DNA from 4 places in the Vibrio hyugaensis genome. Region 1 is predicted to be linked to each of the others. Evidence: predicted binding sites of a transcription regulator. Region 1 holds the regulator's gene; each other region holds the start of a gene.

Evidence for each region. The regulator PurR, encoded in region 1, represses purine synthesis genes. The targets are predictions, from matches to a motif close to TNANGNAAACGTTTNCNTNA.
Region 2: C1S74_RS06380 (NupC/NupG family nucleoside CNT transporter) is a predicted target of PurR. The motif match lies at 4,960-4,979, and genes of this name have one in related genera.
Region 3: purM (phosphoribosylformylglycinamidine cyclo-ligase) is a predicted target of PurR. The motif match lies at 1,151-1,170, and genes of this name have one in related genera.
Region 4: C1S74_RS03895 (phosphoribosylaminoimidazolesuccinocarboxamide synthase) is a predicted target of PurR. The motif match lies at 6,252-6,271, and genes of this name have one in related genera.

What each region holds. Positions count from the first base shown of each region.
Region 1 is NZ_CP025794.1:1,037,967-1,045,449, forward strand. It holds gene mukF (chromosome partition protein MukF) at 1-536, opposite strand, end outside; gene cmoM (tRNA uridine 5-oxyacetic acid(34) methyltransferase CmoM) at 539-1,330, opposite strand; gene elyC (envelope biogenesis factor ElyC) at 1,445-2,251, shown strand; gene torR (two-component system response regulator TorR) at 2,353-3,066, opposite strand; gene torD (molecular chaperone TorD) at 3,300-3,947, shown strand; gene purR (HTH-type transcriptional repressor PurR) at 4,391-5,395, shown strand; cyclic di-GMP riboswitch class I at 5,675-5,764, shown strand; gene C1S74_RS05410 (TfoX/Sxy family DNA transformation protein) at 5,881-6,471, shown strand; gene C1S74_RS05415 (TVP38/TMEM64 family protein) at 6,591-7,280, shown strand; gene C1S74_RS05420 (putative signal transducing protein) at 7,280-7,483, shown strand, end outside.
Region 2 is NZ_CP025794.1:1,264,887-1,272,369, reverse strand. It holds gene rnd (ribonuclease D) at 1-342, shown strand, start outside; gene minE (cell division topological specificity factor MinE) at 608-871, opposite strand; gene minD (septum site-determining protein MinD) at 874-1,686, opposite strand; gene minC (septum site-determining protein MinC) at 1,704-2,366, opposite strand; gene C1S74_RS06395 (YcgL domain-containing protein) at 2,564-2,845, shown strand; gene C1S74_RS06390 (lytic murein transglycosylase) at 2,897-3,868, shown strand; gene C1S74_RS06385 (LysR family transcriptional regulator) at 3,940-4,884, shown strand; gene C1S74_RS06380 (NupC/NupG family nucleoside CNT transporter) at 5,120-6,319, shown strand; gene C1S74_RS06375 (endonuclease domain-containing protein) at 6,566-6,949, opposite strand.
Region 3 is NZ_CP025794.1:3,086,180-3,093,662, reverse strand. It holds gene C1S74_RS15230 (uracil-xanthine permease family protein) at 1-291, shown strand, start outside; gene upp (uracil phosphoribosyltransferase) at 429-1,055, opposite strand; gene purM (phosphoribosylformylglycinamidine cyclo-ligase) at 1,235-2,275, shown strand; gene purN (phosphoribosylglycinamide formyltransferase) at 2,684-3,322, shown strand; gene C1S74_RS15205 (class II glutamine amidotransferase) at 3,407-4,252, opposite strand; gene lpcA (D-sedoheptulose 7-phosphate isomerase) at 4,314-4,889, opposite strand; gene fadE (acyl-CoA dehydrogenase FadE) at 5,249-7,483, shown strand, end outside.
Region 4 is NZ_CP025794.1:690,238-697,720, reverse strand. It holds gene C1S74_RS03915 (NAD-dependent malic enzyme) at 1-808, opposite strand, end outside; gene C1S74_RS03910 (helicase-related protein) at 1,046-3,400, shown strand; gene C1S74_RS03905 (phospholipase A) at 3,512-4,270, shown strand; gene C1S74_RS03900 (hypothetical protein) at 4,506-4,883, shown strand; gene C1S74_RS03895 (phosphoribosylaminoimidazolesuccinocarboxamide synthase) at 5,032-6,135, opposite strand.

The DNA of each region.
Region 1 (7,483 bases):
TTAAGGTCGATTTGATCGAAGATTTCGCCTACAGAATATTTCAAAATCCCGTAAACGTTTTTCTTCCAGTGGCCCGGAGTGCCACCTTTTTGTGCTGCTTCAATCGCTTTTGCCATTTCATCCGCTACCATCGATAGCTGAATAGAAAGACGCAGTTTCGAGAACTCGCGATGACGCACGTAGTAGTCGGTGATTCCTATCGCTAATGGCGACAAGCGGTAAATGCTCGCTCCGTCAGTAATCTCACTGACAAAACGGCTCATAAGACGCTGCTTAACCATCTCGTTGATGGCATTATTCGCGCGGAAAGCCGAAGCTTCACCCGTCTCATCAAATAGTCGAGTGACGATGGCAAATGCGTCGTGCAATTCACCTTCACCCAATTCTTCATCGAACCTTTCATTACTTAGTACGGCGATGGCAATCAAAAACGCCAGTCGCTCAGTGGTCAGGTTCAACGAGAAATCGTGCTGCTTAACCCAGCCAACCAACTCATCGATTGGTTGCTCTGCAGCATTGAGAGTCATCTCACTCATCGTTATTCCTGTTTATCGTTCTTCTTAGCCCACACGTGGATATAGCGGCCTAATGAGAGGTATGGCTCTTGTCGACAAAGTTGTTTTTCTAACGCCAACACATCTTCAAACTCGTAATCGCCCATGTATTGCATATTGCCTATGTAATCACTAAAGGAACGAATACCAGATTTACCACAAATACTAAAACCAGAATCTTCTATCCATTGATAGACCTCTTCGGGTTTTAGGCCTTTTTGTGGCTGTAGTTTAAATCTTTTCCGATGAGGCATGCCGTCTAAAATATGAGGAATGTTGCCACAAACCACATTTTTATAGACTAAGCCGTGGTGGTTATAGAACATAACCGATGCAATGCCCCCCGGTTTGACCTGCTCCAATACCGTTTCGAGTGCCTTTTTTGGATCAACGAGCCACTCCATCACAGCATGGAACATGACAAGATCCACCTGCGCGTCCATATGCTCGCCAATGGATTGGACAGGTGAATGAATCAGGCGATACTGCTCAAGCAAACCGTTTTTTTCAATATCCTGTTTCGCTAGTTGCAGCATTTCCGAAGATAGATCACATAAAGCGACGTGATGTCCGAGCTTAGCAAGCTTTTGCGACAATTGTGCTAAGCCACCTCCGGCATCAAGTACTTGGAGGGCTTGATGGTCGGCGTCTAATTCACTTAGAATCTGTAGAAAATCTTCCCACACAATGATTTGGCGGATCTCCCCTTTATCGGAGCCGTAAATATTTTTTGCAAATTTGTGGGCGATATCGTCGAAATTGCGGTCTTCTGTCACTTCTGCTGAGTTATCATAACGGATTGTGCCGCTATTCTGGCACAAGGAAAGCAGGAATAAAGAGGGTTATCCTCATTTTTATTATCAATTGATGTTTTTTCGGACTATTTATGTATGTTTGAGCTGAAAAAAGTAATGTCAGCCTTGCTGATGCCATTACCAGCATTGCTACTGATAGGCTTGTTAGGTCTTGCTCTCATCAGTTTTACCACTAAACGTAAAACTGGCTGCTTTGTTGTTCTTTTCTCTTTTGTTGGCATCTTCCTTGTTGCCTTCCAACCCGTTTCAACCAAGCTTCTTATGCCTCTAGAACGCGAGTACAAAGCGTTTTTGCCGGTTCCTGGCACTGTGGACTACGTTATGGTTCTTGGTAATGGACACGTGGTAGATGATGAAATACCACCAACGTCTCAACTGAGCCGCACCGCTTTAATGCGTTTAACTGAGGGTATTCGTATTTTGCGTATGTACCCAGGTGCGAAGTTAATCCTTTCCGGTTACGCAGGTGGCTCTGAAATCAGCCATGCTCGTATGATGGCGAACGTAGCGCTTTCCCTAGGTGTCGCAAAATCCGATATTATTTTATTAGAGGATGCCAAAGATACTTGGGAAGAAGCACGCCAAGCTGCCGCGTTTGTTAAGCAAAAAGACATTGTTTTAGTGACTTCAGCCAGTCACATGAAGCGTGCTCTTTATGAATTCAACGCAGCGGGCATTAAGCCAATCCCAGCCCCAACGAACTTCATGGCGATTGATGATATCGAACAACCTTGGCAAAAGTACGCGCCAAAAGCTCGCTACTTAGAGCAAACTGAACTGTATTGGCATGAATACCTTGGCGGGTTATGGCAAAAACTGCGTGATAACGTAGGTCAAACACCGATGGTTGAAGTTGAAGATCCTGAAGTGGCGCAGCCATAGAAGGCTTACCAATCGCAGATGAAGTCCATCATCGCTAAATTGCAGAATTGCAGACACAAAAAAGGAGAGCCTATGCTCTCCTTTTTCTTTATCGCTATGAATTAGTCACCCGCGAACATGTAGCCTTCACCGTGAACTGTCACAAAGATTTGTGGGTTCTTCGGATCAAACTCCATCTTAGCGCGCATGCGTCGAATCAATACATCAATAGTACGATCGTTTGGCGCATCCACTCGGTGGCTGATCATATTCAAAATACGTTCGCGGCTTAGTACCTGATTTGGGTACGATGAGAGTGCGACCAAAAGCTCATATTCAGCTTTGGTTAGTTTCACTGGCTCACCATTGCGGCTGAGAGCACGACGTTGAATATCAAACGTCCACTCACCGAAACGTACAATGTGTTCTTCATTAGTGTCGTTCGCGATTTTTTGTGAACCATTGCGAGCCGCAGAAATGCGCCACAACAGGTTCTTAACGCGAACCAATAATTCCCTTAATTCAAAAGGCTTTGTCACATAATCGTCCGCACCCATTTCTAGGCCAACGATTTTGTCAATGCTATCCGTGCGTCCTGTCACTAATATGATGCCGATATCTGATTGGCTGCGTAATTCACGCGTAAGCATAAGACCGTCTTCACCGGGCAGGTTAATATCCAGCATGATAAGGTCCACATCACCACCTTGAAGCACTTCGCGCATTTCTGCACCGCTTTCTGCTTCACTGACTTTGTAGCCTTCATTTTGGAAGTAGCCCGCAAGCTTACTACGAGTTACAACATCATCTTCTACGACTAATACGTGATAGCTCATTTACACCACTTTCTGTCTTTTTTATTTTCCAAGACGTATTCTATTCATAACTAGTAACATTTCTAGTCATAGATACATTAAAAAGCAAGATTTTGCGATTTTATTGATTCAAAGCAAGCTTATTTACAGCCATTCATAAACAAGCACATTTTCCCATAATGGATAACAATTATAGTTACTGCTATTCATCTTAATTGTTTACACTTAGGGGAGAATCATTCAGGAGCAAAAAAATGCAAGAAGTGAAAGCTTTTAACGAAAAACGCGCAGAGATCTATTGGTGGTTTTCTAGTCTGTTCGCAAAAGAACTCACAGAGAAAGAACTAGAAGCTTACCAGAGTGTGGAAATTCGAAGCTTTTTAGCAGGTTTAGGTGAAAATGAATCACTGAAGCCAGCCGTTGATACCCTTGTTGACGCACTCAACCGCCTACAAGACCGAGAAGATGCGCAATTAGAACTTGCTGCAGATTTCTGTGAGCTTTTCCTGAAAACAGAAAAGCATGGCGCATTACCTTACGCATCTATGTACATCGGTGAATCTGGTCTTTTAAATGACAAGCCAGCAGAAGAGATGGAAAAACTGATGGCCGATTTTGGTGTTCAGGTTGATGAGAACCTTAAAGAGCCAGCTGATCACTTAGCGGTTGAACTGGACTTCTTAGGTAACATGATCATCCGTTCTAACGAATTAGAACAAGACAAACACATGGAAGAAGCGTTCGAGAAACAGAACGACTTAATCCAAAAGCATCTTATGTCTTGGTTGCCACAGTTTGCTGCGAAATGTAAGCAATTCGACGAATTTGGTTTCTATGTAAGCGTTGCGCAACTATTAATTGCATTTTGTAAACTGGACAGCACCTACCTTCTTGGTGAATAATTGCCGCCAATTTCAGGGAGCTCGCAAGCGGGCTCCCTATTTTATTCGTTAATTTTTTAATCTAGCACATAGAAGCCCTTTCCATTTAGCAGTTAAAATGTGACCTCAATAGCGCAAAACACCTGCTGAAAATATTGCTAGTGTGCCCACATCAGTCTAAAATGTGAGCGCAAACGATTAAATACGACTTATATGTAAACCGCTGAAATATGGCGGTTTTTGTGTTTTATTAACAAGATTGCTGACTAATTCCTCACTTATATAAGTAAGGAACATGAGATTCAGCAACAAATGTTGCTACAAACCTTTTTATACCGATTTCGGAACAACCGCTGCCTAATTAATTGAACCTTAAACTTCAGATATGGTTCAATTCGCGCAACATACTAAGCGTAAGGTTGTATTCACTACGGTATTCAGTAGCTCGATACAGGACATCATTTATGGCCACTATAAAAGACGTTGCTCGCTTAGCCGGCGTTTCTACCACAACAGTTTCGCACGTAATCAACAAAACGCGTTTTGTTGCTGAAGCAACCCAAGAAAAAGTAATGAAAGCGGTTGATGAACTAAATTACGCGCCAAGTGCAGTTGCACGTAGCTTGAAGTGTAACTCAACTCGCACTATCGGTATGTTGGTAACGCAATCGACTAACCTTTTCTTCTCAGAAGTTATCGACGGCGTTGAAAGCTACTGTTACCGTCAAGGTTATACACTGATCCTATGTAATACTGGCGGTATCTACGAAAAGCAACGTGACTACATTCGCATGCTAGCGGAAAAGCGCGTAGATGGTATTTTGGTGATGTGTTCTGACTTAACGGAAGAGCTGAAAGAGATGCTTGACCGTCATTCTGATATCCCGAAAGTAGTGATGGACTGGGGCCCAGAGAGTTCTCAAGCGGACAAGATCATTGATAACTCTGAAGAAGGTGGCTACATCGCAACAAAATATCTGATCGACAATGGTCACACTGATATTGCTTGTTTGAGCGGTCACTTCGAAAAAGCCGCATGCCAAGAACGAATTGCAGGTTACCGCCGCGCAATGGCAGAAGCAAACTTAGTAGTAAATGAAGATTGGGTACTTGAAGGTAACTTTGAGTGTGATACTGCCGTGCTTGCTGCTGACAACATCACTGCAATGGAAAAACGTCCTACTGCGGTATTCTGTTTTAACGATACCATGGCGCTTGGTTTGATGAGTCGCTTGCAACAAAATGGCATCAAAGTACCGGACGATATCTCGGTAATCGGTTATGACAACATCGAGCTAGCGGAATACTTCTCGCCACCGCTAACGACCATTCACCAACCAAAGCGTCGTGTTGGTAAAAATGCCTTTGAAATTTTGCTAGAACGCATCAAAGACAAAGAACACGAGAAGCGAATTTTCGAAATGCAGCCAGAAATTGTAGTGCGCAACACAGTTAAGAAACTAAACTAAACCTGCCTATAATTTTATAAAGCGCTCTTGTGGGCGCTTTTTTATTGCCTAAAAATAACATTCCTCAAACATTTCAGTGTGTCAATATCTACGTAAGCTTAGATAAGTTGCTGTTTTAATTGGACGTAGCCTATTTCCTACATCAACCTTTTGTATGACAAGGGATCGTTCCCAAATATGAAACCAAGCACACCAAATAAACACTATTAACTGAACCAATATCACACTTTTATATTTGAAACGTGATGTTAATTCAATATACGAAGTATTCTCAAAGTGTCACGCACAGGGCAAACCATTCGAAAGGGTGGGACGCAAAGCCTCCGGCCTGAACCATCTTATTAGATGGAAGGTAGCGGGGTTACCGATGGCAAATATGCATTAAGTGAGTTTACCCTTTAATGACATTGTGTCTGCATGCATTTGCTAATCTCTCGGACCTGATTTTTGGTGGCGTAATATTAATTACACCGAGATAACACATCATGGATAAACCGATACTCAAAGACTCAATGAAGCTGTTTGAGGCACTTGGTACTATCAAGTCGCGCTCAATGTTTGGTGGCTTCGGGCTTTTCGCCGATGAAACGATGTTTGCACTAGTTGTAAATAACCGACTTCATATTCGAGCTGACCAACAAACTTCATCTGACTTCGAGACTCAAGGACTAAAACCGTACGTCTACAAGAAACGTGGTTTTCCTGTGGTTACGAAATACTATGCTATTTCTGATGACCTATGGGATTCAACGGATCGCTTGATTGATGTTGCAAAGCAATCTCTCGAGACTGCCAAGCAAGAAAAAAAACAACAAGCAAGCACCAAGCCTAATCGATTGAAAGACCTTCCGAATCTGCGCCTAGCAACTGAACGTATGTTGAAGAAAGCGGGCATTGACTCTGTGGAGCAATTAGAAGAAGAAGGTGCCCTGAGCGCTTACAAAGCAATCCAAGATACGCATGCCTCTACGGTAAGCCTTGAGTTGTTGTGGGCGTTAGAAGGTGCAATCAACGGCACCCATTGGAGCGTCGTCCCTCAGTCTCGCCGCGAAGAACTGATGAGCGCACTGTCTTAACACGCACTATCAGCATGACATTGAGTAAAAACCGCAGTTTTCATACTGCGGTTTTTTTTTGAAATTTTTTCTTCTCTTATTCTGTCTTATTATTTAAGAAGCCAAATGGAGTAATTACGATGAATAAGAAACTAATTTTAGGACTGATCCTGCTCGCCACCATTCTCTTTTTAGGGGTAAATTTTGGCCAATATCTCACCTTAGAAAATGCCAAAGCACAACAAGCAGCACTAAATACGTTCATTGACCAAAACTTTGTGTTTGCTGCGGCGACTTACTTCTTAGCTTACATCGCAATCACCGCCTTCTCTATTCCGGGAGCCGCCGTTGTTACCCTGCTCGGCGCTGCCCTATTTGGTTTTTGGACCAGTTTATTATTGGTGTCTTTCGCCAGCACCATCGGCGCAACTATTGCATTTTTGAGCAGCCGCTATCTATTACGCGAATGGGTACAAAGTAAATTTGGTAATAAACTTAATGCTATTAACCAAGGTGTCGAAAAAGACGGTGCGTTTTACCTATTTTCACTACGGTTAATCCCAGTGTTCCCGTTTTTCTTGATCAACCTCTTAATGGGGTTAACACCGATGTCTATCAGCCGCTTCTATTTAACAAGCCAAATCGGCATGCTGCCTGGTACTGCCGTTTACTTAAATGCGGGCACTCAACTAGCCACTATCGACAGTCTTTCGGGAATAGTGTCACCAACCGTATTAGCGTCATTTGCTCTGCTTGGTTTGTTCCCTATTATCGCTAAATGGGTTATGAATAAGGTCCGCCCTGCTCAAGTTCAAAATGGAAACGCTTAATGAAAATCTTCATCGCTAAAAACCCTGCGGAAGCTCATATCGTTTGTGAGCTCCTCAAAACCGAGCAGATACACTGTGAAGTAAGAGGCGAAGGTATGTTTGGGTTGAAGGGAGAGTTGCCCTTCAGCGATGATACAGACCCGTATGTTTGGCTTTTACATCCGGAACAGCAGTTAAAAGCGTCTGCGATTGTTGAAGACTAT
Region 2 (7,483 bases), 230 kb from region 1:
GCAGAAGGCATCGACATCCGCGCGATTAACCGCCACGGTGCGAGGATTGCGGGTATCGTGAAGCAAGCGAAACTGACACCAGCTGATGAATATCCAGCTAAAATCGAGCGCTTAATGGATTACCCGGGTTACAAGCAAATCTTCAAGAACATGAAAGATGTAGTGAAGGTAGCATCGCAGAAGTCAGGTTTGGCGACCGAGTTCTTGGCTTCTAAAAAGCAGATCAATCAAATCATTAGTTGGGTATGGAAGAAAGATCGCGATCCAGCGCGCCTACCAGATGTCATGCAAGGCTGGCGCCTTGAACTTCTTGGAAAGAACATGGATAAGCTTCTGAAATAGGAGCAAATAAAAAAGGTTGGCATTATCGCCAACCTTTTTTGTAACACGCATTTGTATTTTGTTTTGAGTCCCCATTTTAGCAGGGCTAAACCACTGGGTCATTCCAGCGAACCTAAGTGAGACTAGGAATCTACTGACAGCCCGCTTTGAAGCCAAAACCTTCTTTCACCAACCCGAGTGCTCTGGTAATAGATTCTGAATCACGCTCGTACCTCGCTGTCCAGAATGACGAAGAGGAGGACTCTCAAGTAAAGTCGAAAAGTAATTACTTCTCGTCTTCTGGCAGCTTCACGTTTAGCTCAAGAACTGAAATATCATCGTCCTTGTGTTCAAACGTCAAATCCACCATGTTTGGATCAATCGCAACGTACTTGCTAATTACCTTCAAGATGTCCTCTTTCAATTGAGGTAGGTAAGAAGGTGCAGGATCGTTCTGGCTACGACGCTCAGCAACGATGATCTGCAAACGCTCTTTGGCTAGATTCGCAGAAGTTTTCTTTTGTGGGCGGAAAAATTCTAGTAGTGACATGTCTAGCCTCCGAATAGTCGTTTAAAGAGTCCTTTCTTCTCCTCAGTAAGGAAACGAAATTCAACCTGGTTGCCCAGTAGGCGGTCTACCGTATCAGAGTAAGCCATGCCTGCGTCTGTGTTCTCGTCAAAGATCACTGGCACACCTTTGTTTGATGCATTCAATACCGCTTGGCTCTCTGGAATCACACCCAATAGAGAAATGTGTAGGATCTCTTCCACGTCTTCAACGCTTAGCATCTCACCCTGTGTTACGCGAGAAGGGTTGTAACGTGTCAACAGTAGATGCTGCTTAACTGGCTCAAGACCTTGCTCTGCGCGTAGCGACTTCGAATCCAAAATACCTAGGATACGGTCAGAGTCACGTACCGAAGATACTTCCGGGTTCGTCGTTACAATCGCTTCATCTGCGTAGTACAGCGCCATCAGAGCACCTTGCTCGATACCTGCTGGTGAGTCACAGATGATGAAGTCGAAGCCCATCTCATCCAACTCAGTGAACACACGTTGTACGCCATCTTTCGTTAGCGCGTCTTTATCACGTGTTTGAGAAGCTGGAAGAATGAATAGGTTATCTGTGCGCTTGTCTTTGATCATCGCTTGGTTAAGCGTTGCTTCGCCGTTGATGACGTTAACAAAGTCATACACCACGCGGCGTTCACAGCCCATGATAAGATCGAGGTTACGCAAGCCGATATCAAAATCGATCACCGCAGTCTTTTTACCCTTTAGAGCCAGACCCGAGGCGATGGCTGCGCTTGAAGTGGTTTTACCAACGCCACCTTTGCCAGACGTTACTACAATAATGCGTGCCATTTTATTTCCTTTTTAGACTAAATCGTGAGTGTTTCTAGATGTAATGATTCTTCGGCTTTACTGATCATTACTTTCTTTTGCCAATACTCACTCTCAATTTGATCGCTCAACCAGTAATCTCCTGCAATGGAAACCAGTTCAGCTTGTAAATCGTGACAAATAATTCGTGCTTCTTGTTGACCACTCGCCCCGGCAATAGCACGTCCGCGTAGGGTGCCATGAATGTGAATAGAGCCATCAGCAATCACTTCGGCACCAGCACTTACGTGTGCCAGTACAACCAAGTCACCGTCTTTCGCATAGATTTGCTGGCCAGAACGAACAGGCGTACGCACGATCTTCGTTGGCGCCATTTTGGCTGGTGCTTGAGTTGGAGATTTGCTCGCAGACATGATGGCGAAGCCCGCTTCTGAGGCAAGGTTTTGAACGCGTTTATCTTTACAGCCAGTCACACCAACCGGAATAAACCCTGCGTCAGCGATGCCTTGTTTAAGTGCGAGGAAATCAATATCACCTTCTACTTTTGCTATATTGATAACCAGAGGTGCGGATGCGAAGAAAGAAGGCGCTTGAGAAACCTTTTCTTGCAAAAATTCGACAGTCGTAGCGATCTCATTGTCAGAAAGGTGTAAAACTGACAATGTAAAACTGCTACCTTTAAGGTCAGGTGAATGGGTCATCGTGGACTTCTTGCCTTTATTGAAAGAGCGTTGCCTTAAACTAGGTCTGTCATGTTATATTTCATCCTTTAGCGCAGCAAGTTCTCAAGCGGGCAAATAAGTGAATTAATCTCAAATTTGCAATCAAGTTTGCGAGAATTTTACGTTTTCAACAAAATCCGCACTCAAAGCGGGTAAATCAGCACAAAAGGCTCGTCATGCTTTGTTCTATTTATAAAAGTTCCAAAAAAGAAGGCACTTATCTCTATATTCCGAAAAAGGATGATTTCTCACAGGTTCCTGACATGCTTATGCAAATGTTCGGTAAGCCTATGCCGGTGATGACAATCAAACTTGATGGCCGTACTTTGGCACAAGTTGATGTCGAGAAAGTGAAAGCTTCATTAATTAATGACGGTTTCTTCCTACAGGTTCCGCCTCCGCCGGAAAACCTACTCGATAAATACAAAGAACAAAAAGCCCAGCAGAAAGGCGAATAAACTCGCAACTTTTCATCTGGGAACTCTGCCTCGCTCATAAAGGAGGGCGATATGAAAAAATTACTGGCAGCCATGCTCAGCGTTGGTATGTGTACTTCAGCCTTTGCAAGCAGCGACGGCTTTGATGAATACCTAAATAAATTGCGTGCAGAAGCGCGTGATAAAGGTATTTCTGAGCAGGTGATCAGTGCCGCTTTTTCTGATGTGGAATACAAACCACGTGCAGTAAAAGCAGACCGTAACCAGCCAGAGAAGAAACTGACGTTAGACGAATACATTCCGCGTGCGGTACCTGAGTGGAAGGTAAAGCAAGCGAAGCAACTGTATAAAGAACACTACGCTGAACTAAAACGCATTGGCGATGAGTTTGGTGTGCAGCCGCGCTTTATTGTTGCGCTGTGGGGCGTGGAAAGTAACTTCGGTAAGTTCACGGGTAACTTCCGTGTGATCGACGCGTTGTCGACCATGGCATTTGAAGGTCGTCGTGAAGAGTTCTTCCGTAAAGAAACCATGGCGGCGCTACAAATTCTAGATGAAGGTCATATCGAGCTAGAGAACTTCAAAGGTTCTTGGGCTGGCGCGATGGGTCAATGTCAGTTTATGCCAAGCTCATTCCTGCGCTTTGCCGCAGATGGTAACGGCGACGGTAAGAAGGACATCTGGCAATCGGAAGCAGACGTGTTTGCTTCTACTGCGAACTACCTAAGCAAATCTGGCTGGGATGATAAGTTCACTTGGGGTCGTCAGGTTAAAGTGCCACACGGTATTGACCACAACCTGCAAGGTCGCGAAGCAGAAAAAGGTAAGTACCTTCAAGAGTGGAGCAAGCTTGGTATCACCAAATACGATGGCAGCCCACTTCCTAAGCTGGACGAAGACATTAAAGCTTGGCTGATTATGCCAGACGATGAGAACGGCCGTACTTACTTGGTGTACAACAACTACAATGTGCTGATGAAGTGGAACCGCTCTTACTACTTCGCACTGGCGGTGAGTCATTTAGCTGACCGCATCACATTCTAGGTTGAATGTATAAACGAATAAAAAGGGGCTCTTCGGAGCCCTTTGTTTTCTCTATTTTAAACGAGGTTTGCGTGTTATCTGAACGTGCTGCACAAATGGTGATCTTCTCGGCGTTGATCAAACATAAGAATTTTACCGCCGCGGCAAAGAGCCTAGGCGTGTCTGTTTCTCACGTCAGTAAACAGCTTAGCCAATTAGAAGCTTCATTAGGCATCAAGCTTGTGCAACGTACCACGCGCAGCTTCACGCCAACCGAAGCGGGGCAAACCTTCTACCACCACTGTGAGCAACTGGTGCAAGCCGTTAGCAGCGCGACATTAGAGATGGAAAGCCAGCGTGATGAAGTCGCCGGTTTAGTTCGCCTTGGTTTGTCGCAGTCTTTTGGCACACTCCACATCATTCCTGCCATCCAAGAACTTCGCGAGCAGTACCCACAACTGCAAGTTGAAGTGCATTTGTTCGATTACAAAGTCGATATGCTCGAAGAAGGCTTGGATCTTTGGATCACCAATAATGAACATTTGCCAGAAGGCTACATTGCTCAGCGCTTAGCAGATTGTCAATTCGTGGTTGCAGCATCGCCGGATTACTTACTCAAGTACGATACGCCAACCGAACCGAATGACTTGTCGCAACACAACTGTCTTATCTACCGCAGTTGGGAGCGTGACTACACCAGTTGGGCGTTCACCAATCGCGAGCAAGAGCTCAACGTGAAAGTCTCTGGCAACTACTCAGTCGATTTGGCAGAAGCGGTACGTGATGCTGCGATCGCAGGGTGGGGGATTGCTTACTTAGCCACTTACTTGCTGGGGGATGAATTCCGCTCAGGCAAATTGATTCAGCTTCTACCAGATTGGAGAGCCAGCCAATCTATGCCGTTTTATGCAGTGTACCCAAGTCGTCAGCATATGCCGAAAAAGATCTCTGCAGTGATCGATTTCATCAAACAGAAGATCGGATCGCCTTGCCATTGGGATCAGCGATTAGCTCCTTATATCTCGATTCCTAAGTAGCGAATACATAAGGTGATTTGAATCACAAAATTTTTCCAAATTCAGAAACATCTTTTCCATTTGGAAATAATGATTTTAGGCAAACGTTTATCTTTATTTAATTCAATGGGTTATTTGGCTGGTTAAATTGCAACCAGCTGACTTATTCAGCCTGTTAACATCTCCAACTTGCAGCATTTATTATGCTCTATACAATCCGACGCCTTTCCTGTTCCCCCTTTGTCGGATTCATTTTATGAACTCAATTCTTGGTATCGTAGCCATCCTATTCGTAGCATGGCTGCTTTCGACTAACCGTAAGAACATTCGTCTACGAACGGTGTCTTTGGCTTTTGCTCTGCAAGTTATCTTCGCGCTATTGGTACTGTATGTACCAGCGGGTAAAGAAGCTCTTAACGCAGTAACTGGCGCGGTTTCTAATCTGATCAACTACGGTCAAGAAGGCATCGCGTTCCTATTTGGCAACCTAGCAACAGGTGGCTTTACCTTCGCGATCAACGTACTTGGCATCATTATCTTTTTCTCAGCACTGATTTCAGGTTTGTACCACATCGGTCTGATGCCTAAAGTGATCAACCTAATCGGTGGTGGTCTACAGCGCTTGTTAGGTACTGGCCGAGCAGAATCACTATCTGCTACAGCGAACATCTTTGTGGGCATGATTGAAGCACCACTAGTCGTTAAGCCATATCTTAAGCACATGACAGACTCTCAGTTCTTCGCAGTAATGACTGGTGGTTTGGCATCGGTTGCTGGTGGCACGTTAGTAGGTTACGCATCACTGGGTGTGGATCTGAACTTCCTAATCGCAGCGGCATTCATGTCTGCGCCAGCGGGTCTTCTAATGGCAAAAATTATGATGCCAGAGACAGACACCACAACTCAGGATATGGATCTAGACCAAGTAGAAATTCCACGTGCAACTAACGTGGTTGAAGCAATGGCAGACGGCGCAATGTCTGGTCTACGTATCGCAGTAGCGGTAGGTGCAACCCTATTGGCGTTCGTAAGTGTCATCGCGATGCTAAACGGCATTCTAGGCTGGTTTGGCGGTCTGTTTGGCATGGAACTGAGCTTCGAGCTAGTACTTGGTTACCTATTCGCACCAATCGCATGGTTGTTGGGTATCCCTTGGAAGGAAGCAATCGTGGCAGGCTCTCTGATCGGTAACAAGATTGTTGTGAATGAGTTCGTGGCCTTCATCCAACTGATGGAAGTGAAGTCTCAGCTAAGCGCACACTCACAAGCTATCGTAACCTTCGCACTGTGTGGTTTCGCAAACATTTCAACCATGGCAATGCTGATTGGTGGTCTAGGCTCACTCGTACCAGAGAAGCGTTCATTCATCTCGAAATACGGCTTCCGCGCAATCGCAGCAGGTGTAATGGCGAACTTGATGAGTGCATCAATCGCTGGTGTGATTTTGAGTTTGTAACAGAACCCCTCCCTAACCCTCCCCTTAGAAAGGGGAGGGGACTTGACCTGAGTGCGCTGAGTGTGGAGCGCCAATCGACAGTTAATATAATGTCTGTGGCGATTGCATTAGTTGAATCGCTCTCTTTCTGGTCCTCTCCATTTTTAAGAGGGAGTTAGAGGTGGTTGCTGCTCCGAACTAAATCCGGTTGCTGCATTTGAATAAGTTGGCGAACGAATAGCGATCTCAGTCAGGTCCTCCCCATTTTTAAGGGGGAGTTAGAGGGGGTTGTTGCTCCGAACTAAATTGAATTATCCTTTCCAAAACAGACTCGGTTTGCTTCATCGCTTCTTCGTTGGTAAATCGCAGAACCTTAATCCCCAGTGCTTCCATGAATGCATCCCTCATTGCATCTTTCTCTTTCCCCTCAGCAGAGAAATGGCTATCACCATCAATCTCAATAACCAAGCTCAATTCCGCACAATAGAAGTCAACGATGTAGCGACCAATACCGTGTTGCCTACGAAACTTTACACCGAGTTGTTTTCGTCTAATTCTTTGCCAAAGTACTTCTTCAGGTTTTGGCATATTCGAGCGTAGCTGGCTTCTGATTTTCTTTTGATACTTCAAGTTAAACGTTCGTTGTTGCACTTGTGCTTCCTTTGCGTTCTCAACCCCTCCCTAACCCTCCCCTTAGAAAGGGGAGGGGACTAGAGCGGAGTGCGCTTAGTGTGAAGCGATAATCGAGAATTCATATAATGTTTGCTTTGATTGCATCTGTTAGAGCGATCCAGTTCTCCTCATTTTCAGGGAGGAGTTAGAAGGTGGGCTGCTCCGAACTAAATCCGGTAGCTGTATTTGAATAAGTTAGCGAACGAATAGCGATCTCAGTCCAGTCCTTCCCATTTTCAAGGGGGAGCTAGAGGGGGTTATTACTCCGAACTAAATCCGGTAGTTGCATTTGAATAAGTTAGTGAACGAATAACGATCTCAGTCGCTCCTCCCCATTTTCAAGGGGGAGTTAGAAGGGGTGCTGCTCCGAACTAAATCCGGTTGCTGCATTTGAATAAGTTAGCGAACGAATAGCGATCTCAGTCCGTTCCTCTCCATTTTCAAGGGGGAGCTAGGGGCCTGCTCCTAACTAAATCCGGTTGCTGCATTTGAATAAGTTAGCGAACGAATAGC
Region 3 (7,483 bases), 1.5 Mb from region 1:
CCGGTAATGGGCGGTATCATGATTCTACTGTTTGGTTCTATCGCAACAGTTGGTCTAAACACACTGATTAAAAATAACGTTGATCTACACAAATCACGTAACCTAGTAATCGTTGCGGTAACGCTAGTGTTTGGTATCGGTGGTATGGCTTTCGGTATTGGTGAGTTCAGCCTACAAGGTGTGAGCCTGTGTGGTATCGTGGCAATCATTCTTAACCTAGTGCTGCCACACGACCTTGGTGAAAACCACGTAGTAGATAATGCACAGATGGAAGAAGACAACGCGAAGTAAGTATTGTGCGGCTTGATTGATTTAAGTCGCCCCTACTGCTCTCGTATCTAGCTTGCTAGCTTCTAAATAGCAGAGACAAAAAAAGGCTTGGTTTTCACCAAGCCTTTATTTTTTGAAATTCAGTAAAACAATAATGCTTATTGAGTACCGAAGATCTTGTCACCTGCGTCACCAAGACCAGGAACAATATAACCTTTGTCGTTTAGCTTCTCATCGATTGCCGCTGTGTATAGCTCAACATCTGGGTGCGCTTTTTCTAGCGCTTCGATACCTTCAGGAGCCGCTACAAGAACAAGAATCTTGATTGCCTGACAACCTTTCTCTTTTAGAAGATCGATTGTTGCGATCATAGAGCCACCTGTTGCAAGCATTGGGTCAACAACTAGGGCGATACGCTCATCGATGTTTGAAGCAAGCTTGTTGAAGTATGGCACTGGCTCAAGTGTTTCTTCATCACGGTAGATACCTACAACACTGATACGTGCGCTTGGCATGTGCTCAAGAACGCCATCCATCATACCTAGACCTGCACGCAGGATTGGCACTACTGTTACTTTCTTACCCTTGATTTGGTCAACTTCTACAGGACCATTCCAACCTTCAATGGTTACTTTCTCTGTTTCAAAGTCTGCAGTCGCTTCGTAAGTAAGTAGGCTACCGACTTCTGTCGCTAACTCACGAAAACGCTTCGTGCTGATGTCACCTTCTCGCATTAGACCGATTTTGTGTTTCACTAGAGGGTGTTTAACTTCAACAACTTTCATTTCCATCTCCGGCTTTATTGGCAATATTTAAACAAACCTTCAGATTATACATGATTTTTGCAGGGATATCAGGATAGATCACTAAAGAAAAAAACCGACGCAAACGTTTGCTATCTGTATTTAACCACTGGTAGAATAGCGCCGTTTTCATATCCAACTTAAAAACCGAGGACTTCCCTGTGAGTGGTAACAACTCTTCTCTTAGCTATAAAGACGCTGGTGTAGATATTGATGCAGGCAACGCGCTTGTAGATCGTATTAAAGGTGCGGTTAAGCGTACTCGTCGCCCTGAAGTGATGGGTGGTATCGGCGGTTTTGGCGCATTGTGTGAATTGCCGACAAAATACAAACAACCTGTACTGGTTTCTGGTACTGACGGTGTAGGTACAAAACTTCGCCTAGCGCTGGATATGAACAAGCACGACACTATCGGCGTAGACCTAGTGGCGATGTGTGTAAACGACCTCATCGTGCAAGGTGCAGAGCCTCTATTCTTCCTAGACTACTATGCAACAGGCAAGCTAGACGTAGATACCGCGGCAGACGTGGTTTCTGGTATTGCTGATGGCTGTGTTCAAGCAGGCTGTGCACTAATCGGTGGTGAAACTGCTGAGATGCCGGGCATGTACGAAGGCGAAGACTACGACGTTGCTGGATTCTGTGTTGGCGTAGTAGAAAAAGAAGACGTGATTGACGGCACGAAAGTGGCAGCAGGCGACGCACTAATCGCTGTTGGCTCAAGCGGTCCACACTCAAACGGTTACTCTCTTATCCGTAAGATCCTAGAAGTTTCTGGCGCAGATAAAAACGAAGAGCTAGCAGGTCGTACTATCGGTGAGCACCTACTAGAACCAACTAAGATTTACATCAAATCAGCACTTAAGATGATTGAGAAGCACGACATCCACGCGATTTCTCACATCACGGGTGGTGGTTTCTGGGAAAACATCCCACGCGTACTGCCTGAAGGCACAAAAGCCGTTATCGATGGTAGTAGCTGGGAATGGCCAATCATCTTCAAATGGTTACAAGAGAAAGGCAACGTTGAAACACACGAAATGTACCGTACGTTCAACTGTGGTGTTGGCCTAGTCGTTGCTCTTCCAAAAGACCAAGCAGACGCAGCGGTTGCTCTTCTTAAAGAAGAAGGCGAAAACGCATGGGTGATTGGTGAAATCGCTCAAGCAGAAGCAAACGAAGAGCAAGTTGAAATCCAATAACTTGCGAATCAAGCTCAAAAAATAAAAAGAATGAGGATGTTATCCCCAAATAACTTCTAAATGCTGGTTCAGCGAGAATGGATTGGTTTGTAGGCGCGACAACGATTTGAAGATCTAGTGGTTCTAAATCAAAAATCGTTAACAAAGTATACAAGCCAATACAACTCGCCCTTCGGGAGCATGTCACCAATACGATTTCATCGTCAAACAACTTGGAAAGAGCTTACTATTCCACTACGTTGTTTTCCTTGAACTAGAATTGGTGACAAAGCTCTGAATCCAGCCTAATGAAGTCATTTGGGGATATAGTCCTCATTCTGCTATCTGGAACATCGAAAACCATTCTAATAGTAGGTAATTTAGCGGATACGCACTTCAAACCTACAATAGCAAGGCAGTCTCAACATCATGAAAAACATAGTGGTCCTCATTTCGGGTAACGGCAGTAACCTTCAAGCCATCTTGGAAGCTTGCGAAGACAGTATGCCAAATGCACAAGTCGCAGCGGTGTTCTCCAACAAAGCTGACGCTTATGGTTTAGAGCGCGCAAAACAGTTTGATGTGAATGGGCATTTTGTCGATCCAAAAGCATTCGAATCCCGTGAAGACTTTGATGCTGAACTGATGAAACAAATCGATGAATACCAACCGGACGTGATTGTACTTGCAGGTTACATGCGTATTCTCAGTGGCGCGTTTGTTTCCCACTACCTGGGTAAAATGATCAACATCCACCCTTCCCTTTTGCCTAAGTATCCGGGGCTACACACCCACCAGGGCGCTATTGATGCTGGCGACAAAGAACACGGCACCAGCGTACACTTTGTCACAGAAGAGTTAGACGGCGGCCCTGTGGTACTACAAGCCAAAGTACCCGTATTTGAAGACGACGATACCGATGCACTCGCTGCACGCGTGCAGACTCAAGAACACAAGATCTACCCAATGGTAACTAAGTGGTTAGCGGATGAAAGGCTAACGATGAGAGATGGTAAAGCGTATCTTGATGGTTTCGAGCTTGGTGAACACGGCTACGCCGACGAATAGTTCTCAATTCCAAACACCAAACGCAAAAAGGCAGCCATCAGGCTGCCTTTTGTTTTATTCGAATGCTATACTGCGAGAAAACCATCACTTCAACGGTTCGGTCGGTGCTTGGTTACCCGGCTTCGGCGCGGCAAAGGGTACATCCTCCAGAGCCTTGGCATTATTCAACACCAATTCACCGACATGGAATAAACCAAACTCACCCGGTTTCATTCGTTGCCATGCCTCATTGCCCGTTAATGGCTGAGTCGCAATCACAGAAACCACATCATTTGGCGTGGTCTCTTCTTGGAAGTTGATTTCGACATCTTCATCCAATAGAGCCGCTTTGCCAAATGGTGCGCGACGCGTAATCCAATACAGATGGTTGGTACAGTAAGTCATCACAAACTCACCGTCACTGAGCAGCATGTTAAACACGCCCTTGTCTCTCAACTTATCGCAACACTGAGCAACATAAGTAAAGACCGATTCCATATCCTGAGGTGGCTCAGGGTATTTATCTTCCATCTGTTTGAGCAACCAACAGAAAGCCATTTCGCTGTCGGTTTCTCCCACCGGACGGTGACGACCCGTATACAAATCTTGGTAGTCACTCAGCTGACCATTGTGTGCAAAAGTCCAGTAGCGTCCCCACAGCTCACGCGTAAATGGGTGCGTGTTCTCTAAGTTCACTCCGCCTCGGTTTGCTTGGCGAATGTGGCTAACCACCGCACGACTTTTTATCGGGTAGTTCTGCACCAACTCAGCGATCTGAGAATCACAACTAGGGTTTGGATCTTTGAATGTTCGGAAACCCTTTCCTTCATAGAAAGTAATTCCCCAGCCATCACGATGCGGTCCAGTGCGACCACCGCGCTGCATCAATCCAGTAAAACTGAAACAAATATCGGTTGGAACATTTGCGCTCATGCCGAGCAATTCACACATGGTTAAACGAACTCCTTACCTTAAAACACCACTAAGCCCAAACGAGGCCAAGCTGAAAAGCTTATTCCATCTCTTTTTCAATCAACTGAATGATGATGTGAATAATCTTAATGTGTACTTCCTGAATGCGGTCTGCGTAACCAAAGTGTGGTACGCGAATCTCGATGTCCGCTAGGCCAGCCATTTTGCCGCCATCTTTACCGGTCAGCGCAATTGTCTTCATGCCTTTCGCTTGCGCGGCTTCAATCGCTTTTAGGATGTTGCCTGAGTTGCCTGACGTCGACAAACCAAACAGAACATCGCCTTTGCGGCCTACTGCTTCAACGTAACGAGAGAATACAAAATCGTAGCCAAAGTCGTTACTAACGCAAGATAGGTGGCTTGGATCTGAAATAGCAATACCAGCGTAACCTGGACGGTTTTCACGGTAACGACCTGTTAGCTCTTCTGCAAAGTGCATAGAGTCACAGTGAGAACCACCGTTACCGCATGACAACACTTTACCATCTTGCTTGAATGAGTCAGCAATCATTTTTGCTGCCGCTTCGATTTGCGCGATGTTGTGGTCATCACTTAAAAACTTATTCAGAACTTCAGCAGCTTCGTTTAATTCACTTCTAATCAGATCTTGGTACATAAGACGTTCTCTTTATTATTTCGGCCACAGCAGTGAGGTTGAGGCTCTCGCTTGGCAAATTGTTCTGATGCGAATCTCGCACCGGACATTTCATTACTCTGAGTTTACCCACAAACGAGAATTAGTGTCGATAGTGAACCAACAGATTTGGATTCATCGCGGTAATAAACTTGTTAACTTGCTTACGAAATCATCACTCAACTCCCAACTTTAGAATTTTAACTCTACATAGATCACTTTTTACCCAATCTTAGGTTTTACATTTTATTAATATTTTGATTACACTTATGAGAACTGGTTAGACCTCTTACCAAAATACAGACGTACAACATTAATAAAGTCTGAAAAGGAAAAAACATATGGACATCTTGCTCTCAATCGTAGCGATGACAGTTGTGTTAGGCATAACGCTCTACCACAGAATGTCTCTCGTGAAATCCGTCAGTCTGCTAACTGCTGCCATGCTAGCACTGACGATCGCAGGCTCAGTTGGTGTTATTGGCTGGGCACTTTATGTACTTGCCGTTGCGGTATTCGCCGTGTCGGGCATTCGCCAATCACTGATCAGTCGCAAAGCGCTCGTGATGTTTAAGAAAGTCCTACCTGCTATGTCTCAGACCGAGAAAGAAGCATTGGACGCTGGTACGGTCTGGTGGGAAGCGGAGCTATTCAAAGGCAAACCTGAATGGGAAAAGCTTCACGCAATCAAAGCGCCTAAGCTGAGCAAAGAAGAGCGTGCATTCCTAGATGGCCCAGTTAACGAAGTGTGTGCCATGGTGAACGACTACCAAGTCACTCACGAGCTTGCAGATTTGCCACCAGAAGTATGGCAATACCTGAAAGACAACAAGTTCTTCGCCATGATCATCAAAAAGAAATACGGTGGTCTGGAATTCTCTGCATACGCGCAATCTTTGGTACTGCAAAAACTGACTGGCGTTTCTGGCGTGCTGTCTTCTACCGTTGGCGTACCGAACTCATTAGGTCCTGGTGAACTCCTGCAGCACTACGGTACAGAAGAGCAGAAAAATCATTACTTACCTCGCTTGGCTGAAGGTAAAGAGATCCCATGTTTTGCACTGACTAGCCCAGAAGCAGGTTCCGATGCTGGCTCTATTCCAGATTTCGGTGTGGTATGTAAAGGTGAATGGGAAGGCGAAGAAGTCTTAGGCATGCGCCTAACTTGGAATAAACGTTACATCACACTGGCACCTGTCGCGACGGTACTTGGCCTAGCCTTTAAACTGCGTGACCCTGAAGGTCTGCTTGGCGATCAAGAAGATCTTGGTATCACTTGTGCCCTAATCCCAACAAACCTTAAAGGTGTTGAGATTGGTAACCGTCATTTCCCACTTAACGTACCATTCCAAAATGGTCCGACTCGCGCAAAAGATGTGTTTGTACCAATGGACTTCATCATCGGTGGCGAGAAAATGGCTGGTCAAGGCTGGCGTATGCTGGTTGAGTGTCTATCAGTCGGTCGTGGTATCACGCTACCTTCTAACTCAACGGGCGGCATCAAAACCGCTGCGATGGCAACAGGCGCTTACTCACGCATTCGTCGTCAGTTCAAACAACCTATCGGTCACATGGAAGGCGTAGAAGAACCATTAGCTCGTCTAGGTGGTAATGCCTACGTGATGGATGCAGCAAGCAACCTAACCGTGGCAGGTATCGACCTAGGTGAAAAACCTTCTGTTATCTCGGCTATCGTGAAGTACCACTGTACGCATCGTGGCCAACAAAGCATCATCGACGCGATGGATATCGTAGGTGGTAAAGGCATCTGTATGGGTCCTTCTAACTTCCTAGCACGTGGTTACCAAGGTGCACCAATCGCGGTAACGGTAGAAGGTGCCAACATCCTAACTCGTTCAATGATCATCTTCGGTCAAGGCGCAATTCGTTGTCACCCTTACGTTCTTGAAGAGATGAATGCCGCTTACTCTGACGCTGGCGATGCGGTTGAGAAGTTCGACAAAGCACTAGCGGGTCACGTGAGCTTCACCATGAGTAACCTAGTTCGCAGCATCTGGTTTGGTCTAAGTGATGGTCTAGGCTCAACGTCACCAACCAAAGACGCAACCAAGCGTTACTACCAACAATTGAACCGTTACAGCGCAAACCTTGCTCTGCTATCGGATATCTCGATGGCAGTACTAGGTGGTTCGTTGAAGCGTAAAGAGCGTCTGTCTGCGCGTCTTGGTGACATTTTAAGTCAGCTATACTTGAGCTCTGCAACATTGAAACGCTTCGAGCAGGATGGCCGCCCTGTTGAAGATTTGCCATTGGTACATTGGGGCTTGCAAGACAGCTTAAAACAAAGCGAAGCTGCCATTGATGAGTTCCTAGCAAACTTCCCGAACAAAGCGATTGGTCGTGCACTGCGTGTATTGATCATGCCATTTGGCCGAGTGCGCAAAGCACCAAGCGATAAGCTAGACAGTAAAGTGGCGCGTATTCTACAAACGCCAAGTGCAACACGTTCACGTATTGGTCGTGGTCAGTACCTAGAACCAACAGAACACAACGCTGCAGGTAAAATTGAGTTGGCACTGTCTGTGATCCTTCAAGCTGAGCCTGTGTTCGACAAA
Region 4 (7,483 bases), 350 kb from region 1:
CTTGAATGTCATCGTTGAAACAACAGATGCGATCTTTGTAGCGCTCTAGAAGTGGCATTGCGTTTTTCTGTGCAAAGTCTTCGAACTGGATCAGTGCATCTGGCCAACGGCGTTGTACTGCTTGGATAAACTCTTCAACAAACGCATCGTAATCAGGGCCAGTGATACGAGGGTGACGCCAACCCATGTACATTGGGTCTGCTAGGCGTTGCGGGTTGTTAGTACCCACATCAAGCACGATTGGTAATGTGTAAGCTGGGCTGATACCGCCACACGCTGTGTACAGAGAAAGCTTACCGATTGGAATACCCATGCCGCCGATACCTTGGTCACCCAAGCCCAAGATACGTTCGCCATCAGTTACCACGATAACTTTAACGTTGTGGTTTGCTGCGTTGTTTAGTAGGTCATCGATACGGTCACGGTTCGGGTAAGAGATGAACAGACCACGGCCACGACGATAGATGTTTGAGAAGTTCTCACACGCTGCACCAACGGTTGGTGTGTAGATGATCGGCATCATCTCAGAAATGTGGTTTTGAACTAGGCGGTAGAATAGCGTTTCGTTCGTGTCTTGGATGTTGCGCAGGTAAATGTGCTTGTCCATGTCACTTTCAAAGCTTTTGTACTGTTGGTACGCACGCTCTACTTGCTCTTGGATGGTTTCAGTCGTCTCTGGTAGAAGACCTTCCAAGTTGAATGAACTACGTTCTTCTCCGGAGAACGCACTGCCCTTGTTCAAAAGAGGGGTCGCTAAAAGAGCCGGACCCGCATATGGGATATAGAGTGGGCGCTTGTCGTTGTTCATTGGGTGCCTTAAATGTAGGGTTGAAGGATGCGTGCAAAATTCTAACGGGTTCACTATTTAGTTGTAAACATTCGTTGATGCACATCAACGTAATGTCGCAAAAAAATCCAATTCCCGACGAAAATATCGTCACTGAAACGATAATCTTGTCATTAAATGGCCAGAAACGATTCCTAAAGCAGGAATTTCTCACTCAGGTATAATGCCTCGCAATCCATTATCACGTTCTTATCTTTTATGTCTCAATTACCTATCGATAGCTTACAAGCGGAATTTGACCAACTCGTGAATCACCATCATTTGGTGGTTGAGGCCGAAACTGGCTCAGGTAAATCCACGCGATTGCCACTTTGGGCTGCCAATCACGGTCGAGTATTGGTGATTGAACCACGCCGAATCGCTTGTACTTCGTTAGCTGAATTTCTTGCCGAGCAATCTGGTCAACCTTTAGGTAAACAGATTGGTTACGCGATAAAGCTTCACGCTCACTATGATGAAAAGACTAAAGTCGTGTTCGTGACGCCCGGTGTTGCGCTGCGTTGGTTCGCGGAAGACAAACTGGCTAGCTTCGATATCGTGATGGTGGACGAATTTCATGAACGCCGCTGGGACATTGATCTCCTTACCGCGATTTTAAAGCAAGAAAAACAGCACCGTTTGATTGTCACATCAGCCACTTTAGAAGGCGAAAAACTGGCGAGCTATCTGCATGCCAAGCGCCTGCGTTCTGAAGGGCGTTGCTTTCCTGTCACCGTGACTCATCGCTCCATGGACAGTCGTTACTTGCCGAACAAGAAAAGTTGTGAGAATGATGTTGTGCGCACGGTAAAAGAAGCACTCGAAGACGAAGAGGGCGATATTCTCGTTTTCTTACCGGGTCGAAAAGAGATCACTCAATGCGCGCAAATGCTGCAAAGTATTGATGATGTGATGGTCGTGAAGCTGCATGCATCGGTGAGTGATGAAGAGCGCCATCGTGCGTTAACGGTACAAAAGCAACGCAAAGTGGTGTTGGCTACCAATGTTGCAGAAACCTCTCTGACCATTCCAAACATCCGCGTCGTGATCGACAGCGGCTTGGAACGCAGAACGGTGCAAAGAAATGGACGTACTGCCCTGACGTTAACCAACATCTCCAAAGCTAGCGCGGCACAGCGAATGGGCCGAGCAGGTCGTGTTGCAGAAGGGGCGTGTATTCGCTTGTTTGGTGAGCATGCACCGTTGGAACTGGTGACGCCACCTGAATTGCACCGTGAAGAACTTGTAGAGCCAATGCTAGCTGCGGCTTGTTGTGGGTACAGACTTTCCGAACTTTCCTTCCTCGATCTTGTGCCTGAAAAGTCACTTAACTCAGCACTCCAAACCTTGCAAGGGATGGAAGCGGTAGACGAGCAAGGTGACATCACCGAGCACGGTAAAAAAGTTTACCCTCTACCAATTGATGCCCTGTTTGCGGACTTAGTGACTCGCGTCCAAACCAAATCAGAAAGAGAAGCAATGATCGATTTAGCAGCAGCGCTTTCTGTGCCAGCTCAGTTGTATCAATTGCAAGGCGGTGAGTCTGCCGAAGCATTAGCACAAGAAGAACCATTTGGTTGTGATGCCTCGCTGATGATTCGCTTGGTGCGAGGGGAGCAACTTCCTGGCGTTAATGTCGATGTGAGCGTACTTGAAGAAGCACAAGGCTTGGCGAAACAGATGCGAGAAGTGTTTGAATTACCGGATCTTGAAGTCGCATCGCGATACAAACGTGATGAGTTGATCAAAGCCATTGCCACCTTGCATCCACAACTCGTATTTGTGCGCCGAGAACGACGTCGTGACGCGCTAGGCAATGGTTTGATGGAAATGATGGTTGGGCGCAATAGCCGTTTCTCCGAAAAAAATGAAGCAGCTTTGGTGTTAGATAGCCACAGCGTACCCGGACGAGGCGTAAAACAGACGCTCAATCTTGCCTCCGTAATGCTACCTGTTTCCCTCAATCTGCTGCGCGAATTAGAGCTTGGTGAGTGGCAACAAGGCGAAACCAATTATGAGGAAGAAGCCCCACGAGCGACCATGCATTTGATCTATGCAGGGCGAACCATCTGTACTGAATATCAAGCGCTTGAAGGCGAAGTTGCCGTCCAATCAATTGTTGAGATGATCGAGAACGAAACTTTACTGCCAGGATTTGCACCGCTAAGAAGGCAGCAAATTCAGCATTGGAAGATCTACAACGCACTCGGGCTAAATCCAGAGTCTATCGATAAAACGGAACTCGATGGTTTGTCTTTCGCGACTTGGTTAGTCGAGCAGCTGGAAACGCTTGGCGTAGAAAGTGTGGAAGATATCGAACTGTTTGAAGCCGATGACATCCCGTTCGAAGGCATCCCTGAGTGGGAATATGATGACTTTGTTGAACGCTATCCACTTAAACTCGTACTTGCAGAGCTAAAACTGGATGTTGAGTATTTTGTATCACGCAAGCTCGTGCAGGTTATCTACGCCGAAGGAAGTCGAAAAGGGGATCCTAAACGCTGGGAGTTGCCACGTTGGTCAGGTTGGAAAGTGCAATACAAGAAAGCCAGTCGAGTATTAGATGTGAAGTAACACAATCCGGAACAGTATTTGCTTCACCTCGTTTCCCTTGAAGTTTATGGCCTGTTTTTAGGCGATAAGGAATGAATTTGCCGCTCTTGTTGAGCGGCGTGAAGGAAAACGATGAAGTATAAAACAATTCCACTATTGTTATGCCCCGTACTGGCTTACGGAAAAAGTATTAATCATATCTCCACTTACGAAGATAACTATGTCCTCGGTACGTACACCTCAGACATTAATCAAGATGCTTACAATGAACTCGGTTCTGAAATGGACTCATTACAGCATTTTGAAGTGAAGTTTCAAATCTCCGCTTCGATTCCATTTTATCGATTTAACTCTGGTACTGCGCTGATGGGTGCGTACACACAAAAATCTCTCTGGCAACTTGCTAACTCTGACATATCTTCTCCGTTCAGAGAGACCAACTACAAACCACAAGTATTTCTCGCGCACCAATCCAACATGCTTTTATTCAACCACTTAGAAGCGGGCTATAAGCATGAATCAAATGGTCAATCAAGTAAGCTTTCTCGCAGTTGGGATAGGTTATATATCGCCACCGAACGTTTTTCAGGCCCTGTGGAATATGGTGCACACGCTTGGTGGGTAATCGCCACTGAAAATGATGAAATGGAAGACTATTATGCGCCTTATGAACTTTGGGCAAAGGTCTACACTGGCGCTGGTGTGTTCAATACCCGAGGCTTTTACAACTTTGCTGATGATAAAGGTGGCATCGAGTTAGGTTATACCTTGTACTTTAACGACATCCTTGGTCTGTATGTTCAGGGATACCATGGTTATGGCGAAACGCTCATCGACTATGATCACTCTCAAACTCGCGTGGGGCTTGGTATTCGATTGGTGAATTTATAAAGGGCTTTTATTTGCTTGATGTGCTTAGCGACGTTTTTAGTTCAGCGTTGAAAATATTAATCAATTGGATGCTTATATATGGCGAAGCTGTACATCATTTGTTACAAAGCTGGTTTTAATATTTCCTTTTGAGGTTAAATAAGGGCATAAAAGACCATTGTTTTATATCCTATTGCTATATCAAAGTAATTGAACGATATTTTGTATATCTCATTTCAGAGTGTCGAGGCATAGGATGGAGCAACAAGGAAAGACATGCATTGAATTCGACTACACCAGCTTCCTAGGGGCAACGGGAAGTAAGAAGTGGACCTTTCTGGAAGCGTTCGCCACCATCGCGCCCATTTTTGGCATGATGTGGAAACAGAACATCGCGGAATTGAGCCAACCAGAGGATCGTCTTTGGGACGCTGCATTAAAATCGATGTCTTCACGTCAGAGCGATGAATCCAATTTAGTGATGTTGGCAAAGCTTGCAAAACATGAAGGAATCCATGAATTACGTGTAGTTATGCCTTATTCGTTAGACTTAAAACAAATTGAGTACATTGAATCTAGAAGTAAACTAAAAGTAGATACCACAGAGCAAGATGTCCTTAATTTGAAGTTCTAACACTAAAGCGATACCTTCCCCCAATCAAAAAAGCGATCGAGTATTCGGTCGCTTTTTTATTACCTGTTGTAAACCTGAGAACCAATGCTGTGTTTTAGCTTAGCTACCTTTTGTATTCGGTTTTTACTCAGCGTTTAGCGAGTAAAGCTTAATCAATCAAACCGTATTCTTTGCTCAAGATTTCGATGATCTCTGCTTTCGGGTTGTCACTGAGCTTGATTGGCTGACCAGTAATCTTCTCGGCAATGTTGATATAAGTGCGAGAGATATCCATCAAAGATTCTACTGGCAGGTCGTTATCACGAGCAAGACCTTCACGCTCAGGCATGCGTTCTTTGTTAAGCAGAATATCAGGATCAGGGAAGTGGTTTAATAAGAACTGACGGAAACCTTCTTTCGAGTTCTCAACGATGTTTCCGGCTTGGTATTCTTTGGTATCCCAAATACGTGACGAATCAGGCGTACCTACTTCATCCATGTAAATGAGCTTTTCGTTACCTGCTGCGTCGTGAACGTAGCCAAACTCAAACTTAGTATCCACAAACGTTTGGTCGATAGCTTCAAGTGCATAACTAATAACGTTAAAGCCTTCTTTCAATAGTTTCTCGTATTGGGCGATGTCTTCTGCGCTAGAAAAGTTAAATGCTTCGTAGTTGTCCACGATGTTTTGGCGAGTGATGTTCACGTCATCCGCTTCAGGAACGTCTGGAATGCCTTTCAAGATACCTTTGGTTGACGGTGTCATTAGCAATTCAGGTAACGCTTTATCTTTCTCAAGACCTTCCGGAAGCTCAATACCACAGAACTCACGTTCGCCGTTTGCATAAGCGCGCCACATAGAACCTGTGATGTATTTACGGCAGATTGCTTCAATCTTAACTGGCTTCGCTTTTTGTACGATCCAAACGAATGGGTGAGGGATGTCCAAGATATGACTATCAGCAAGGCCATTGTCTTTGAACAATTTGAACCAGTGGTTAGAGATCGCGTTGAGTGCAGCGCCTTTACCCGGAACGCCTTTGAGTCCACCTTCGCCGTGCCAGATACAATCGAATGCAGAAATACGGTCACTGATCACCATGATGGCCAGTGGTGCATCAGGAGCGACATCGTATCCTTTTTCTTTGATCAGCCGTGCGCTGTCTTCTTCAGTTAACCAGTAAACAGAGCGAACTTTTCCGCTGTGAACAGGCTTGTGGGTGCGAATTGGCAGGTCGTCATTGACGGCAAGTACTTGATTAGCAAGGCTCATTGCGACATTCCTATCATCTTAATCAAACGTCATAAAGAGAAGATATCCAGCGAAAAATGTGCGCTGAATAAATCGAATGAGGGCATCATACCAGAACTATTTTAACTCGCCAGAGAAAAAGCAAACGTTTGCCTTTGCTTGGCTTTCCAAAGAATGAATTAACCAGAGTGAAAAAGTGTACTTTTTCTACTTAGTAATGGCCTTAATAAAGATGAGCTCCGGATTTTTGGCAGAGCAATCATCACTATCGAACTCTACTCTTACTCTTTTATTTATAAATGCAGCAGCCAATGCTACCGAGTCATATTCATTGCTGAGACATAGATGAGAGTAGTAACTGCATTATGAAAACTTGATATCAACGATGGCTTTTATCATCCGAAAGTGTTCAACATTCAACTTAGATGCATGTAAAGAGTTAAGAGCATGCGAAACTGAGTAATAAAGTGGGGAGCTTTTCATTGTGAAGCAACATGATTTTATGTTTAAAGGAGTAAGACCTGATTCGTAAACATGGTTAGTAATTTATTATAAAAACTACGTTAATTAATTTAGTTATTTTTAATTTAGAACCTTCTTATTGAGCTGGTCGGATGGTGTTGTTTCTATCGAATTCTAACAAGGTAAAATATTAATAACTATGATTTATCACTCTTTTAATACTCTCCATTTATAATGCTTGTTATTGATGCTTTTGTAATTAAAATGCATTTACAAAACCGATGTCACCAATGGTTTTATAAAAAATTCATAACCACCTTACACTTTCATAACAAAGGTGTTTGTTTTTTTATAAGATAAGTGTACATTGAGAACAATTTATTAACTGAAGCGTAACTATAGTTAAAATAATGATAAGTAGATTCTATAAATTGAACTGATAATAAGTAGAAGTGGCCTTTTAAGGCATATGTTTAGAATCTTTAGTTATTAGATACTATTAACAATATGATGTGAGGAAAATAAAGTGAAAATGGTGTTGTTAGTTGCTTTTTTATTTGTATCGTTGCCAGCGTTGTCTGGGGCATTTTCTAGTGCCGCGGTGCCAACAAGAGTCGATATAGAGAGGGGGAATGGTTTTATGGTTTATGGTAATTTTGGTAATCCAATGAACTGTACAAGAGAAAACAGATTTTTTATTCAGAAAACACATCACAGTACAGCGAAATCTACTCAACCGTTTTAGCAGCATTTACAGCACAAAAAAAGATACTGCTTTATTCTCATAACTGCACCTCGGTTGGCTGGTACTCTCAACCTGAAGTTACATATAACACTGTGACTCCAAGTGGTACGGTTTACATCCTTAATTAAGTTGTAGTTATGACAACATTAATTTTATGCATAG